DNA from 3 places in the Streptomyces sp. AgN23 genome. Region 3 is predicted to be linked to each of the others. Evidence: riboswitches for the same ligand, from Rfam matches in the RefSeq annotation. Region 3 holds a riboswitch; each other region holds the start of a gene.

Region 1 (4,571 bases), 4.4 Mb from region 3:
CTGCGGATGGTGGCCTGGCGCCGCAAGCGGCGGCGCGACCGGGCCAAGGCGGCCCCACCGGCGGACTGACGCCCCCGCCGACGATCACGCGGGCGTGGCCCGCGGCCCTGGTGCGACGCGTTCCCGCCGGTGACCGCTTCCATGATCGTCAAGCCCGGGGGCGGACCCGAAACGCCGTCGCCTCGGGCCGGGCGCGCCTGGCATGCTGGCGGTGTGAACGGACCCGAGATTCACCTCAGCCTCGCTCCTGAACTGCGATTCTTCGCCGTCCAGGAGCGGCGCCGACCCTGGACGGCCGTGGTCACCGACGGCGCCTCCACCCTCGGCCATGTCGTCGAGTCGCTCGGGGTCCCGCTCACCGAGGTCGGCCGGCTGGTGGTGAACGGCGAGGAGACCGGCGTCTCGCATCTGCCGAGCGCGGGGGAGACCGTGGAGGTCCATCCGGTCGTCCGCCCGCAGCGGGTGCCGGGCGCGCCGCTGCGCTTTCTGCTCGATGTGCACCTGGGCACGCTCGCGCGCCGACTGCGGCTGCTGGGCGTGGACGCCGCGTACGAGAGCGAGGACATCGGCGACCCTGAGCTGGCCGCGCGCTCCGCCGCCCAGCGCCGGGTGCTGCTCTCCCGCGACCGGGGGCTGCTGCGCCGCCGTGAGCTGTGGGCCGGGGCGTATGTCTACAGCGACCGCCCGGATGAGCAACTGCGGGACGTCCTCGGCCGGTTCACCCCGAGCCTGGCGCCCTGGACCCGCTGCACCGCCTGCAACGGCCCGCTGGAGGACGCCGACAAGGAGTCGGTCCGGGAGCTGCTCCAGCACGGCACCCGGCGCACGTATGAGGTCTTCGCCCGCTGCACGGTCTGCGAGCGGGTCTACTGGCGCGGCGCCCACCACGCCCGGCTGGAGGCCATCGTGTCCGGGGCGATGAGCGAGTTCGGCGACGCCCGGGCCGCCCTGTCCTGAGCCGGGCCGGCCTGTCCTGAGTCGGGCCGCCCTGTCCTGCGCCGAGCCGCCGGACAGGGCGCCTGGTCCGGGACGCACGCTCAGGACACGTCGTCCTGGAGGGCCTCCGGAATCGTGGTGTGGAAGGCCGGATGGTCGTGCAGCCGCCGCACATAGGCGCGCAGCTGCTCATGGCGGGAGACCCGCTGGGCCGCGTCGGCGTCCAGGTGGAGCCGGTGCTCGGTGTCGAGCTGGACGAGGGCCACCCACAGGTCCACATCGGCGGCGGTCAGCTCGTCGCCCAGTGCGTACGGTGCGACAGCCAGCCTGCGGTCGAGCCGGCCGAGGGCGGTCAGCAGCCGCTCCAGCGAGACGTCCCGGCACTGCGCCTCGTGCGCCGTCCAGGCCTGCCACGCGGCGTGGGTGATGTCCTCGTCGAGGAGTTCCCGGAGGGCGTCGATGTCCGTGGCGCGGGGCGCCGGGCGCAGCCGGGGACGCCCCGGTCCGCCATGGTTGCTCAGCTGGCCGGCGAGGTCGCGCAGGATGTCGGGCGTGTGGTTGCTGACGACACGCCCGGTCCAGCCGTCGCAGAGGGCAGGCGCGTCCACCGGTCCGCCGTAGCGGTGCCAGGTGGCCTCGTAGGCCCCGCGCAGTGCGGCGAACGCTTCGGGGGTGTCGTCCGGGGGGCCGACGAGGGTGGTGGCGACGGTGTCCCGCAGCCCGAGCAGATCGAGGGTGATCGAGACGCGCAGCGAGAGCGGACAGCTCGCGGAGAGGTAGAGCCGATACCGATGCGGCACCGGATAGAAGCCACCGGCGAGGTCGACGCCGATGCGGCTGCGGAAGCGGTGCGGCGCAGCGGGCGGGGCGATCCGGGGGCCGGGCGGGCAGGGGTCGGGATCGAGAAGAGCGGCAGGACCTGAACTGATCGGAAACGTCTCGGACATGGCTCTCCAAGGCAAGGACGGAGCCCCGGCCCGCCGGTCTGGGCGGCGCCGATGGCGCGACGGAAGGGAAGCCAGCGTGGCGCGTTCGCCGGGAGGGTGCCGGGAGATCCCCGACCCCGGCGCGCTGGGCCGCGCTCGGTGACCGCGTCGATTCAGACGGCTGGACTGGCGGCGCTGCAGATGCGCAGCAGGTCGATGTGGAGACGCCTGGTCAGGAGGTGAAGACGGCGGAGCGGGGACCACGGCCGGGGACGCCGACGGGCGCCGTCCCCGTCGCTGTCGGTCCTGGGCATCTCACCGATCCCATCATCGGGGGCTCGCGAGGCAGCGAGACCGCGCTTGTCCCGTCCACGCCGACGGAACCTGGTCGTCACCCGGGGGCACCCCGTCGCGGGAGAAGGGTTGCCTGTCAGCGAGCCGGGGCCGATGACCCATCTGAGCGGGGGTTCCGCACGGTGGGCGCTGACAATCGTGACCGTCCCTGACAGTGTCGTCGCGCTCCGCGAGGGCGTCAACCCATGCCGAAGTGGCCAACACGGGCCGACGGCACGGTGGATGCCCGCTCAGGGGAACGGCCGCCGCGTGCCGCCGATGGCGCGCTCGATGAGGACCATGGCCGCGTCGTCCGCCAGCCGTCCCTCGGCATGCCGGACCAGGGCGTGGCGCAGCCGGTCCAGGTACTCGCCCGGGGTGGCGCCGTCCAGCGTCTCCATGGTCCGGTGCAGCGGGAAGAACTCGTTGTAGTGGTTGCGGGCCTCGACCACGCCGTCGGTGTGCAGCAACAGCCGGTCACCGGGGAGGAACGGAAAGGTCTCGGCGCGGATCGGGGGAGGGCCGAGGAACTCCTCCAGGCCGAGCGGCGGCAGCGGGCGCGCCGGGTCCAGGGAGCGCACCTTGCGCTCGCGCATCACCAGGGGCGGCGGATGGCCGCGGTTGATCAGCTCGACCAGCGACTCGTCCGACACCTGGGCGAGGAGGACGGTGACGAACTGCTCCTCCAGCTCCTGCGGGTCCTGGAGCTGGGAGCGGTCCAGCAGCTCGTACTCGCGCGCCAGCGCGGCCGCACAGCGGTGCATCACCTCGGACAGGTCCTGCTCGTAGTGCACCGCCTCCCGGAAGGCGCCCACCACGGCCGCGGCGGACCGCACCGCGGCCAGCCCCTTTCCCCGCACATCGCCGACGATCAGCCGCACTCCGTAGCGGGTGCACATCGCCTCGTAGAGGTCCCCGCCGATCTGCGCTCCGCGCTCGGCCGCCATATAGACGCTGGCGGTGTTCACGGCACCGATCCGGGCGGGCAGTGGCCGTAGCACCACGTTCTGGGAGACCTCGGCGATCCGGCGGATATGGGCCAGCTCGCGGTCCCGGCGCACCCGCACCGCGCTGGTCGCCACGCTCGCCACCGCCACCACCAGCAGGGCCAGCAGATTCGCGTACACCACCTCGGTGCCCCACACGCCGTTGTGGGTGGCGGTGATCGCGCTCACCGCGGTGGCCGCCAGCGCCACACCGCCGGTGCCGAACGGCCCCATGGTCACCGCCGCCAGCGCCGGCGCCGGGGAGAGCAGGGGGCCGGTGTAGAGGGTGTGCGCGGGGGAGAGCTCAATGCTGAGCACCGCCGCCAGGACCAGGAACGGCAGACACCGTATGACCGCGAACAGCGTATGGCTGCGACCGCTCGCCCCCGGGGCGAAGCGCATGAATCGCATAACTTGGACTTTATCTGATGAAAGCCCCCAAGGGGGTGGTTCTCCGTAACGCGCGACGGAGGCCCCGGGCGTAGCCTGACGCTATGCCCGAGCTACCGGATGTCGAGGGGTTCCGGCGAACGCTGGCCTCCTGCGCCCAGGGCCACCGCGTCGAGCGGGCGGAGGTGGCCGATGCGGGGGTGCTGCACGGGGTGACCGCGCGGCGGCTGAAGCGCGATCTCAAGGGCCGCCGCTTCGCCGCACCGCGCCGCCACGGCAAGTGGCTGATCGCCCCCACCGACGGGCCCACGGTCGTGGTGCACTTCGGCATGACCGGGCGGCTGGTCTGCGGGGCGGAATCCGAACCGGCCGGCCGGTTCGAGCGCGTCGCCTTCGACCTCGACGACGGCCACCGCCTCGGCTACGAGGACCAGCGCAAACTTCAGGGCATCTGGCTCGCCGCCACCGACGCCGACGTCGACCGGATCCTCGGCGATCAGGGCCCGGACGCCCTCTCCCTGAGCCGGGCCGATCTCGACCGGCTGCTGGCGGGGCGGCGCGGACGCGTCAAGGCCACCCTGACCGACCAGACCGTGATCGCCGGGCTCGGCAACCTGCTCGGCGACGAGATCCTGTGGCGGGCCCGGATCCACCCGCGGCGGCCGGCCAACGCGCTGGCCGACGACGAGCGCGAACGGCTCCACACCGCGATACGCGAGGTGCTGCGCGCCTCGGTGCGGGCGGAGCGGGTGCCGGACGACCCGGACTGGCTCACCGGACAGCGCGACGACCCGGACCCGCACTGCCCCCGCTGCGGCCATCCGCTGCGCCGCGGCCGGATCGCGGGGCGGACCAGCCTGTGGTGCCCCCACTGCCAGCGGGACGGCGACTGACGTGTCTCCGCTTCGGCCCGTGGCCCGCTCGGCGCCCTCGCGTCCGCCCGATCAGGACACCCACGCCTTGTAGGACATCACGTCGCCCGCCTTCAGCCTGTACTCCG
Region 2 (4,571 bases), 1.6 Mb from region 3:
GGCGATGACCGAGGAGCGGATGGGACGAGTCCAGTTCGCCGTCTTCTACCTCGTCACGGGCTATCTGGCCCTGCTCGGCTACGCCGCCGCGCACGCCGACTCCGCCCAGACCCTGGTGGGTGCCTCCGGGTCCATTTCCGGAGTGCTCGGAGCCTTCTTGTGGCTGTTTCCCCGAGCCAGGGTGACCAGTCTCTTTCCCTTTCTGTTCTTTCTACCGCTGCGCTTTCCGGCCTGGGCGGTGCTGATCTTCTGGGTGGCCCTCCAGTGGCTGGCCGCCCGGCAGGCCGACGACCGCCCCGGCGTCGCCTATCTCGCCCATCTCGTGGGCTTCACGCTCGGCTTTCTCTACGCGTGGGGGCGGTTCGGGAGGACGACTAGAGTGGGCGGCGCAGCCAGGGCGAGTGAGGGAGAAAGCCAGCCGTGATCACTTCGATCGTGCTCATCAAGACCAGCGTGGACCGGATTCCGGAGACCGCCGAGAAAATCGCCGCGCTGGAGAACGTGAGCGAGGTCTACTCGGTCACCGGCGCGCACGATCTGATCGCGATGGTGCGGGTGGCCCGGCACGACGACCTCGCGGACATCATCACCGGCCAGATCAGCAAGCTGCCGGGGGTGGCCTCGACCGAGACGCACATCGCCTTCCGGACGTACTCCCAGCACGACCTCGAGGCGGCGTTCGCGATCGGCCTGGACGGCTAGCGCCACACTTCCGGCACCTGCATCCCGGCATCCGCGGGGCCCAGAGGCGCCCTCAGCCCCCGGATCCCCCGGGGCCCGGCGGCTCGCTCCCTCAGCCCCCAGCAGCCCCGGGGCCCAGCGGGCTCAGCCGCGGTCCGGGACGCAGCGGCCGTCCTCGGTGCGGTAGCTCCACCGGGCACCCTCGCGTACCAGCTCCTTCACGGCGCCGACGAACCGCTCGACATGCTCGTCCGGGGTGCCCGCCCCGAAGCTGACCCGGATCGCGTTCAGCGAGCGCTCCCCCGGCGCGGCCTCGGGCGCACCGCATTCGCCCGGCTCGTCGGGCTCGCTGTCCAGCAGGGTGCGGACCAGCGGATGCGCGCAGAAGAGCCCGTCGCGTACGCCGATGCCGTACTCCGCGGAGAGCGCCGCCGCGAAGTGGGAGCTGTTCCAGCCCTCCACCACGAACGACAGCACGCCGACCCGGGGGGCGTCGTCGCCGAAGAGCGAGAGCACCCGCACCTCGGGCACCTCGGCCAGCCCCGCCCGCACCTTTTCGATCAGCCGCCGCTCACGGGCGACCAGGCCCTCGAAACCGGCCTCGGTCAGCGCCCTGCACGCCGACGCGATCGCGTAGACGCCGATGACGTTCGGCGAGCCCGCCTCGTGCCGGGCGGCGGTGGTGTGCCACTCGACGTCGACCCCGCCGTCGTCCCTGCGCGTCACCTTACGGCTGGCGCCACCGCCCGCCAGATACGGCCGGGCCTCCCGCAGCCAGTCCGCCCGCCCGGCCAGCACACCGGCGCCGAAGGGCGCGTACAGCTTGTGCCCGGAGAAGGCCACCCAGTCGACGTCCGCCTCCGCGATGTCCACGGGGTGGTGCGGGGCAAGCTGCGCGGCGTCCAGGACGATACGGGCGCCGTGTGCGTGCGCGGCCGCGGCCAGCTCCCGCACCGGCCACAGCTCACCGGTCACGTTGGACGCGCCGGTCACGCAGACCAGCGCCGGGCCCTTGGCGCGCCCCGCGAGCGCCTGCTCCAGCGTCTCCACCGCCTGCCGCGGGGAGCGCGGGGCGCTGAGGTAGCGGACGGTGACGTCCTCCCGCTGCTCCCAGGGCAGCAGCGAGGCGTGGTGCTCGGTCTCGAAGACGAAGACCTCGGTGCCCCGCGGCGCCACGGCGGCCAGGAGGTTGAGCGAATCGGTGGTGGAGCGGGTGAAGACGACCTGGTCGTCCTCGCGGCAGCCGAGGAAGGCGGCGACGTCCTTACGGCTGTTCTCGAAGAGGTCGGTGGACAGCTGCGAGAGGTAGCCCGCCCCGCGGTGCACGCTGCCGTAGTAGGGCGCGTAGGCGGCGATGTCGTCCCAGACCCGCCGCAGCGCGGGGGCGCTGGCGGCGTAGTCGAGCGCCGCGTAGGTCACCTCGCCGCCGGTGACCAGGGGCACCAGGACATCGCTGCCCAGCACGGGCAGCGGCTCACAGGCGGCGGAATCGGCGGAGGCGGCGGAGGCGGTGGCAGAAGGGCGCGCGGACATGGCGAAGTCTCCCGGGAGGGTCGAAGGCGTGGGAATGCGTAACGCGCACGAGGACGGCGGTGAGCCCGCCATCAGGGCGCGGGAAAGCGCTCGACGCACGGCACCACCGCGCGGAGCACAGGAGGGAAAACGGGCCGCTCGGCCCTAGCGCATTCGCTGCATCACGGAAGAACTCCCTCGACCACCAGGACCCCTAGTGCGAGGGGTCCGCGCTTGCCGCCGGCCTCGCTGCCAGGCGGCCTGGTCATCACCCGGGGCACCCCGCCACGGACGGAGGGTTGCCGGACAGCGGGCCGGGGCCGTAGTCGCTGTCACTCGTGACCTGGGCAGGAGTATGCCATGCCGTACGGCGGCGCCCACACCCTGTCCGCATCCCGGACAGGACACGGACGGAACATGGGCGCCGTAAGGGCAACGCCTAGGCGTGGGTGGCCCGTACCCACCGCTCCAGGACGTCGCGCGCCGCGCCCGAGTCGATCGACTCGGCGGCCCGCGCGACACCCGCCGCGATCCGCTCCGCCAGGGGCTTGTCCCCCGGCTCCGGTTCGAGCGCCACCAGCGCCGCCGCCGAGTTCAGCAGCACCGCGTCCCGGACCGGGCCCCGCTCGCCCGCCAGCAGACGGCGGGCGACATCGGCGTTGTACGAGGCGTCCGCGCCGCGCAGGGCTTCCACGGGGGCCCGCTCGATGCCCACGTCCCGCGGGTCGAGGGTCTCCTGGCGCACGGCGCCGCCCCGGACCTCCCACACCTGGGAGGTGGTGGTCACGGTCAGTTCGTCCAGCCCGTCGTCACCGCGGACGACCAGCGCGGTGGAGCCCCGCTCGGCCAGCACCCCGGCGATGATGGGCGCCATCCGGGCGTCGGCGACCCCGGTGGCCTGGCACTTCACCCGCGCCGGGTTGGTCAGCGGGCCGAGCAGGTTGAACGGGGTGGCGACGCCCAGCTCGCGGCGGGCCGAGGCGACATGCCGCAGCGACGGGTGGAACTTCACCGCGAAGCAGAAGGTGATCCCCGCCTCCTCCGCGACCTCCACCACCCGCTCCGGGGTGATGTCCAGGTTGACGCCGAGCTTCTCCAGCACATCGGAGGCGCCGCTGGCGGAGGACGAGGCGCGGTTGCCGTGCTTGACGACCCGCGCGCCGGTACCGGCGACGACCAGCGCGGACATGGTGGAGATATTGACGGTCTTGGCGCGGTCGCCGCCGGTGCCGACGATGTCCACGGTCTCCCCGGGCACCTCGATCACCTTGGCGTGGTCGTACATGGCCCGCACCAGACCGGCCACCTCGGAGACCGTCTCGCCCTTGGAGCGCAGCGCGATCGCGAAACCGGCGATCTGGGCGTCGGTGGCCTCGCCCCGCATGATCCGGTCCATGGCCCAGGCGGTGTCGTCGGCATCGAGGTCCCGGCCGGCGATCAGCGAGGTCAGTACGTCCGGCCAGGTGCGGGCCGTCGCGGTGCTGTCGCCTCCGGCGGGGGTCACAACGTCCATGGTCCGCTCCTGGATCCGTGGGGTGGGCAGGGAAGGGGCCGCGCACGTCAGCGGCCCGCCGCCAGCCTATCGGCAGCACGACCAGGGCCCCGGCCGGACCGTGTGGTCCGGGCCGGGGCCCTGGTCTGTGGCGTCAGCTGACGTGCGAGAGCGGTACGGCGGAGATCAGTGGTGGCCGTGGCCGCTGGTGATCTCGTGGTACTCCTCGCGGGTCGGCTTCGGAATGACGTTGTCCTCGCCGTAATAGCCCTTGGAGAGCTTCGAACGGATCCGCTGCGCGGGCGTCACCTTCCGCTTGACCCCGTTCTCGTCGGTCTCGGGGCCGATCTCGTAGGGCTCGGGCTGCTCGTGCTGGGTCAGCATATGCAGCTGCTCCTGCGCGAGCGGCTCGTGGACCTCGACGAACTCACCGTGCGGCAGCCGCTTGATGATGCCGGTCTCACGGCCGTGCAGCACCTTGTCGCGGTCGCGCCGCTGGAGGCCGAGGCAGATCCGCTTGGTGGCGATGAACGCCAGGACCGGGCCGGCGAAGAAGCCGATCCGCACGAACCACGTGATCGAGTTGATCGACAGGTGGAAGTGGGTGGCCCACAGGTCGTTACCGCCACCGATCAGCATCACGAAGTACGCGGTCAGCCAGGCGACACCGAAGGCCGTCCGGGTCGGGGCGTTGCGCGGGCGGTCCAGGATGTGGTGCTCACGCTTGTCGCCGGTGATCCAGGACTCGATGAACGGGTAGAGCCCGATCGCGAACAGGACCAGCGGGAAGAGCACGATCGGGATGAACACGCCCAGGACGAGCGTGTGGCCCCAGGCGGTGATCTCCCAGCCGGGCATCACACGGACCAGACCCTCGGCGAAGCCC
Region 3 (4,571 bases):
GAGGAGGGTGGACGCGGGGTCAGCAGCCGCCCGCGACCGCCGGGATGATCGAGATCCCGGCACCGTCCGGGGTCGCCGTGGCCAGGCCGTCGGCGAAGCGGACGTCGTCGTCGTTGACGTAGACGTTGACGAAGCGGCGGAGCTTGCCGGTGTCGTCCAGGACGCGGGCCGCGATGCCCTGGTGGTTCTTCTCCAGATCCGCCAGGACCTCGGCGAGGGTCGCGCCCTCGGCGGGGACCTCGGCCTGACCGGCGGTGTACGTGCGCAGGATGGTCGGGATTCGGACGTTGACGCTCATGCGAGACCAGCCTCTCGGAACGACTCAAGGGTGGGGCGGATGATGGCGGAGGGACCCGTGGTGGGGGCCACCGCGTCGAGGGTCTTGAGGCCGTCGCCGGTGTTGAGCACGACGGTCGTCAGGGACGGGTCGAGCAGACCGTCCTCGATCAGCTTCTTGGTCACGCCGACGGTCACCCCGCCCGCGGTCTCCGCGAAGATCCCCTCGGTGCGGGCGAGCAGCTTGATCGCGTCGACGATCTGCTCGTCGTTCACGTCCTCCACCGCGCCGCCCGTACGGCGGGCGATGTCGAGGACGTACGGGCCGTCCGCGGGGTTGCCGATGGCCAGCGACTTGGCGATGGTCTGCGGCTTCTGCGGCCGGACGACGTCATGGCCGGCCTTGAAGGCGGCGGAGACCGGGGAGCAGCCCTCGGCCTGGGCGCCGAAGATCTTGTAGGGCTTGTCCTCGACCAGACCGATCGCGATCAGCTCCTTCAGTCCCTTGTCGATCTTGGTGAGCTGGGAGCCGGAGGCGATCGGGATGACGATCTGGTCGGGCAGCCGCCAGCCGAGCTGCTCGCAGATCTCGTACGCCAGGGTCTTGGAGCCCTCGCCGTAGTACGGCCGCAGATTGACGTTGACGAAGCCCCAGCCCTCGCCGACCGGGTCGCCGATCAGCTCGCTGCAGAAGCGGTTGACGTCGTCGTAGGTGCCCTCGATGCCGACCAGCTCACCGCCGTAGACCGCGGCCATGACGACCTTGCCGGCCTCCAGGTCGTGCGGGATGAAGACGCAGGAGCGGAAGCCCGCCCGGGCGGCCGCGGCGCCGACCGCGCCGGCGAGGTTGCCGGTGGAGGAGCAGGAGAGCGTGGTGAAGCCGAAGGTGCGGGCGGCCTGGACGGCGATGGCGACGACCCGGTCCTTGAAGGAGTGGGTGGGGTTGCCGGAGTCGTCCTTGATGTGCAGCTCACCGGTGACGCCCAGCTCACGGGCGAGGTTGTCGGCCTTGACCAGCTGGGTGAAACCCGGGTGCAGGCTGGGCAGGTCCGCCACGTCCGCGGGGACGGGCAGCAGCGGGGCATAGCGCCAGATGCTGTTCGGACCGGCCTCGATCCGCCGGCGCAGCTCCTCCGGGTCGCCGGCCGGCAGCTCGTACGCGACCTCCAGCGGCCCGAAACAGACCTCACACGCGAAGATCGGGCCCAGCTCGAACCGCTCACCGCACTCCCGGCAGGACAATGCGATGGCGGGACCGAAGGCACCGGAGGCGTCGGAGGCGGGGGACGCGGTTGAGCTTTCTACTGACTGCACAGCCATGGATGGCGAGGCCCTTTCTCCTCATCTTCCTCGCGACGCATTTCGTCACGAGACGGAATTGGCACCTTCCCGAGCTGGGAGCCTCGCTGCGGAATGCGAGATCAGCTGGAGGGTTGCCGGGGCTTCAACGGGCCGTTCCCTCTGCCCCTCTGGATGAGCGGTATGGCGCCGGGCGGACCCGGGCGTTTGTCAGCACGGCATCATCACGGGCTTCCTCGGTAAACACCGAGGTCGACCCCGACATACGACGGTCTCGTGCGTTGTTCAAGACTGTAACCGAAGGCCCGGATGGTTGAGCTAGCCGTCCGAAGCGCGAGATGAATCACAGGCGACCACGGCAGGGAGAGACACAGGTGCTGGAAGAGGTGGAGCGCTGGCTGAAGCACCGCTCCTGGTCGGCCGACGACCGGCCGCTGGACCGCCTGCTGGACGCGAAGCGGGCCACGGCGACGACCCTGAGCGTCGTCCTGCCCGCCCTGAACGAGGAGGCCACGGTCGGCGAGATCGCCGCGACGATCCGCCGGGAGCTGATGAGCGAGGCGGCGCCGCTGGTGGACGAGCTGGTGGTGCTGGACTCCGGCTCGACGGACCGCACCGCCGAGGTCGCCGCGGCGGCGGGCGCCACCGTCGTCCCCCGCGACTCGCTGCTGCCCCGGCTGCCCGCGCTGCCGGGCAAGGGCGAGGTGCTGTGGCGGTCCCTGCTGGCCACGCGCGGCGACATCATCTGCTTCGTCGACGCCGACCTGCGGGAATTCGATCCGCGCTTTGTCTCGGGGATCGTCGGTCCGCTGCTGGCCGACCCCGCGCTGCAGCTGGTGAAGGGCATGTACGACCGCCCGCTGGGCGACGTGGCGGGCCAGGGCGGCCGGGTCACCGAGCTGGTCGCCCGCCCGCTGCTGAATCTGCACTGGCCCCAGCTGGCCGGATTCGTCCAGCCGCTGGGCGGTGAGTACGCGGCGCGCCGCACGCTGCTGGAGCGGCTGCCCTTCCCGGTCGGCTACGGGGTCGAGCTGGGGCTGCTGGTCGACGCGCTGCACACGGTGGGTCTCGACGCGCTCGGCCAGGTGGACATCGGGGTGCGCAAACACCGCCACCAGGACGGGCTGGCGCTCGGCCGGATGGCGGCCGCGATCTACCGCACCGCGCAGCTGCGGCTGGCCCGGGGCCATTTGGTGCGGCCGCGGCTGACCCAGTTCGACCGGGGCGAGACCGGCTTCGAGCCGCGCACCACGGACGTGGACACCGAGGAGCGGCCGCCGATGATCGAGATACCGGAGTACGCGGAGCGGCGCGCGGCGTGATCGCCCCCGGGGTATCACGCGACAGCCCCCACGGGCGGGAACAGGCCGCCCCATACCGCCTACGGGGCAAGAAACCGTACGTACGTTTGCGCGGGGTCTCGGCTGGCTAGGCTCGCGACATGGCAGTTCCGCGCACCGCTCCGATCCTGGTCGCGTCCAACCGCGGTCCGGTCTCGTACACCCTGGGCGAGGACGGCTCGCTCACCGCCCGGCGCGGCGGTGGCGGGCTGGTCTCCGGCCTCAGCGCCATCGGCCCCGACGCGAACGCGGTGTGGGTGTGCGCGGCGCTCGGGGAGGGTGACCGCGCGGCGGCCCGGCGCGCCGGGGACAGCCATCTGAACCCCGGTGACACCGGCGGCCAGCAGGTGCGGATGCTCGACATCGCACCGGATGTCTTCGCCGCCGCGTACAACGGCATCGCCAATTCGGTGCTGTGGTTCATCCACCATCTGCTCTACCAGACCCCGGTCGAGCCGGTCTTCGACGCGGAGTTCGCCGACCAGTGGGCGGCCTACGAGGCATATAACGCGGCCTTCGCGGACGCGCTCGCCGAGGAGGCGGTGGACGAGGCCGCCGTCCTGGTGCAGGACTACCACCTGGCGCTGGTGCCCGCGATGCTCCGCGAGCGCCGCCCCGATCTGCGGATCGGTCACTTCTCGCACACCCCCTGGGCCCCGCCGGACTACTACCGGCTGCTGCCGGACGAGGTGGCGGCGGGTGTGCTGCGCGGCATCCTCGGCGGCGACCGCGCCGCGTTCCTCACCGAGCGCTGGGCCGGTGCCTTCGCCGACTGCTGCGCGGCCGTGCTGGGCGCGGAGATCGTCCGGGACGGCGACGGCGACGGCGACGGTAATGGCGACGGCGCGGCGACGGCCGTGCGCTTCGAGGGGCGGGAGACCCGGCTGGGCGTCCACGGCCTCGGTGCGGACGCGGACTTCCTGCGGCAGCGGTCGCGGCAGGCGGATGTGGACGAACGGCTGACCAGTCTGCGGGCGCAGATCGGACCGGGCCGGAAGTCGATCGTCCGGGTGGACCGCACCGAGCTGTCCAAGAACATCGTGCGTGGGCTGCTGGCCTACCGGCGGCTGCTGGAGACCCACCCCGAGTGGCGCGAGCGCGTGGTGCACGTGGCCTTCGCCTACCCCTCCCGCCAGGACCTCGCGGTCTACCGCGACTACACCGAGCGGGTGCGGCGGATCGCGGAGGAGATCAACGCCGAGTACGGCACGGAGGGCTGGACCCCGGTCGCCCTGCATGTGAAGGACGACTTCGCACGGTCGCTCGCGGCCTACCGACTGGCGGACGTGGCGCTGGTCAACCCCATCCGGGACGGGATGAACCTGGTGGCCAAGGAGGTCCCGGTGGTCTCCGAGCGGGGATGCGCGCTGGTGCTGTCGCGGGAGGCGGGCGCATACGCCGAGCTGGGCGACGACGCGCTGGTGGTGAACCCGTACGACGTGGAGGCCACGGCCCGGGCGCTGGACGCGGCGCTGCGCATGAGCGACGGCGAGCGCGCGGACCGTACGAAGCGACTCGCCGCCGCCGCGACCGCGCTGCCGCCCCAGGCGTGGTTCCTGGCGCAACTGCGGGCGCTGTAGGGCTCTACGAGGCGTTGGCGCCGCTGACCGCGTCGGCCAGGGACGACAGCAGCTCCACCACCCCCGCCGGGCCGTC

The links. A riboswitch is a leader RNA that binds a small molecule or an ion and turns the genes downstream of it on or off. The one in region 3 is predicted to bind S-adenosylmethionine.
Region 1: linked by a shared signal. The riboswitch ahead of AS97_RS40525 (glutathione S-transferase C-terminal domain-containing protein) and the one ahead of thrC (threonine synthase) in region 3 are both predicted to bind S-adenosylmethionine.
Region 2: linked by a shared signal. The riboswitch ahead of AS97_RS14650 (aminotransferase class V-fold PLP-dependent enzyme) and the one ahead of thrC (threonine synthase) in region 3 are both predicted to bind S-adenosylmethionine.

Annotation. Positions count from the first base shown of each region.
Region 1 is NZ_CP007153.1:9,355,393-9,359,963, forward strand. It holds gene AS97_RS40515 (ribonuclease BN) at 1-69, shown strand, start outside; gene AS97_RS40520 (Mut7-C RNAse domain-containing protein) at 214-957, shown strand; gene AS97_RS40525 (glutathione S-transferase C-terminal domain-containing protein) at 1,038-1,883, opposite strand; SAM riboswitch class IV at 2,214-2,360, opposite strand; gene AS97_RS40530 (PP2C family protein-serine/threonine phosphatase) at 2,447-3,592, opposite strand; gene AS97_RS40535 (DNA-formamidopyrimidine glycosylase family protein) at 3,676-4,464, shown strand; gene AS97_RS40540 (CU044_5270 family protein) at 4,516-4,571, opposite strand, start outside.
Region 2 is NZ_CP007153.1:3,336,945-3,341,515, forward strand. It holds gene AS97_RS14640 (rhomboid family intramembrane serine protease) at 1-424, shown strand, start outside; gene AS97_RS14645 (Lrp/AsnC ligand binding domain-containing protein) at 421-702, shown strand; gene AS97_RS14650 (aminotransferase class V-fold PLP-dependent enzyme) at 826-2,214, opposite strand; SAM riboswitch class IV at 2,419-2,537, opposite strand; gene trpD (anthranilate phosphoribosyltransferase) at 2,633-3,706, opposite strand; gene AS97_RS14660 (cytochrome bc complex cytochrome b subunit) at 3,872-4,571, opposite strand, start outside.
Region 3 is NZ_CP007153.1:4,954,724-4,959,294, forward strand. It holds gene AS97_RS21255 (MoaD/ThiS family protein) at 20-298, opposite strand; gene thrC (threonine synthase) at 295-1,596, opposite strand; SAM riboswitch class I at 1,615-1,756, opposite strand; gene AS97_RS21265 (glucosyl-3-phosphoglycerate synthase) at 1,950-2,897, shown strand; gene AS97_RS21270 (trehalose-6-phosphate synthase) at 3,017-4,495, shown strand; gene otsB (trehalose-phosphatase) at 4,500-4,571, opposite strand, start outside.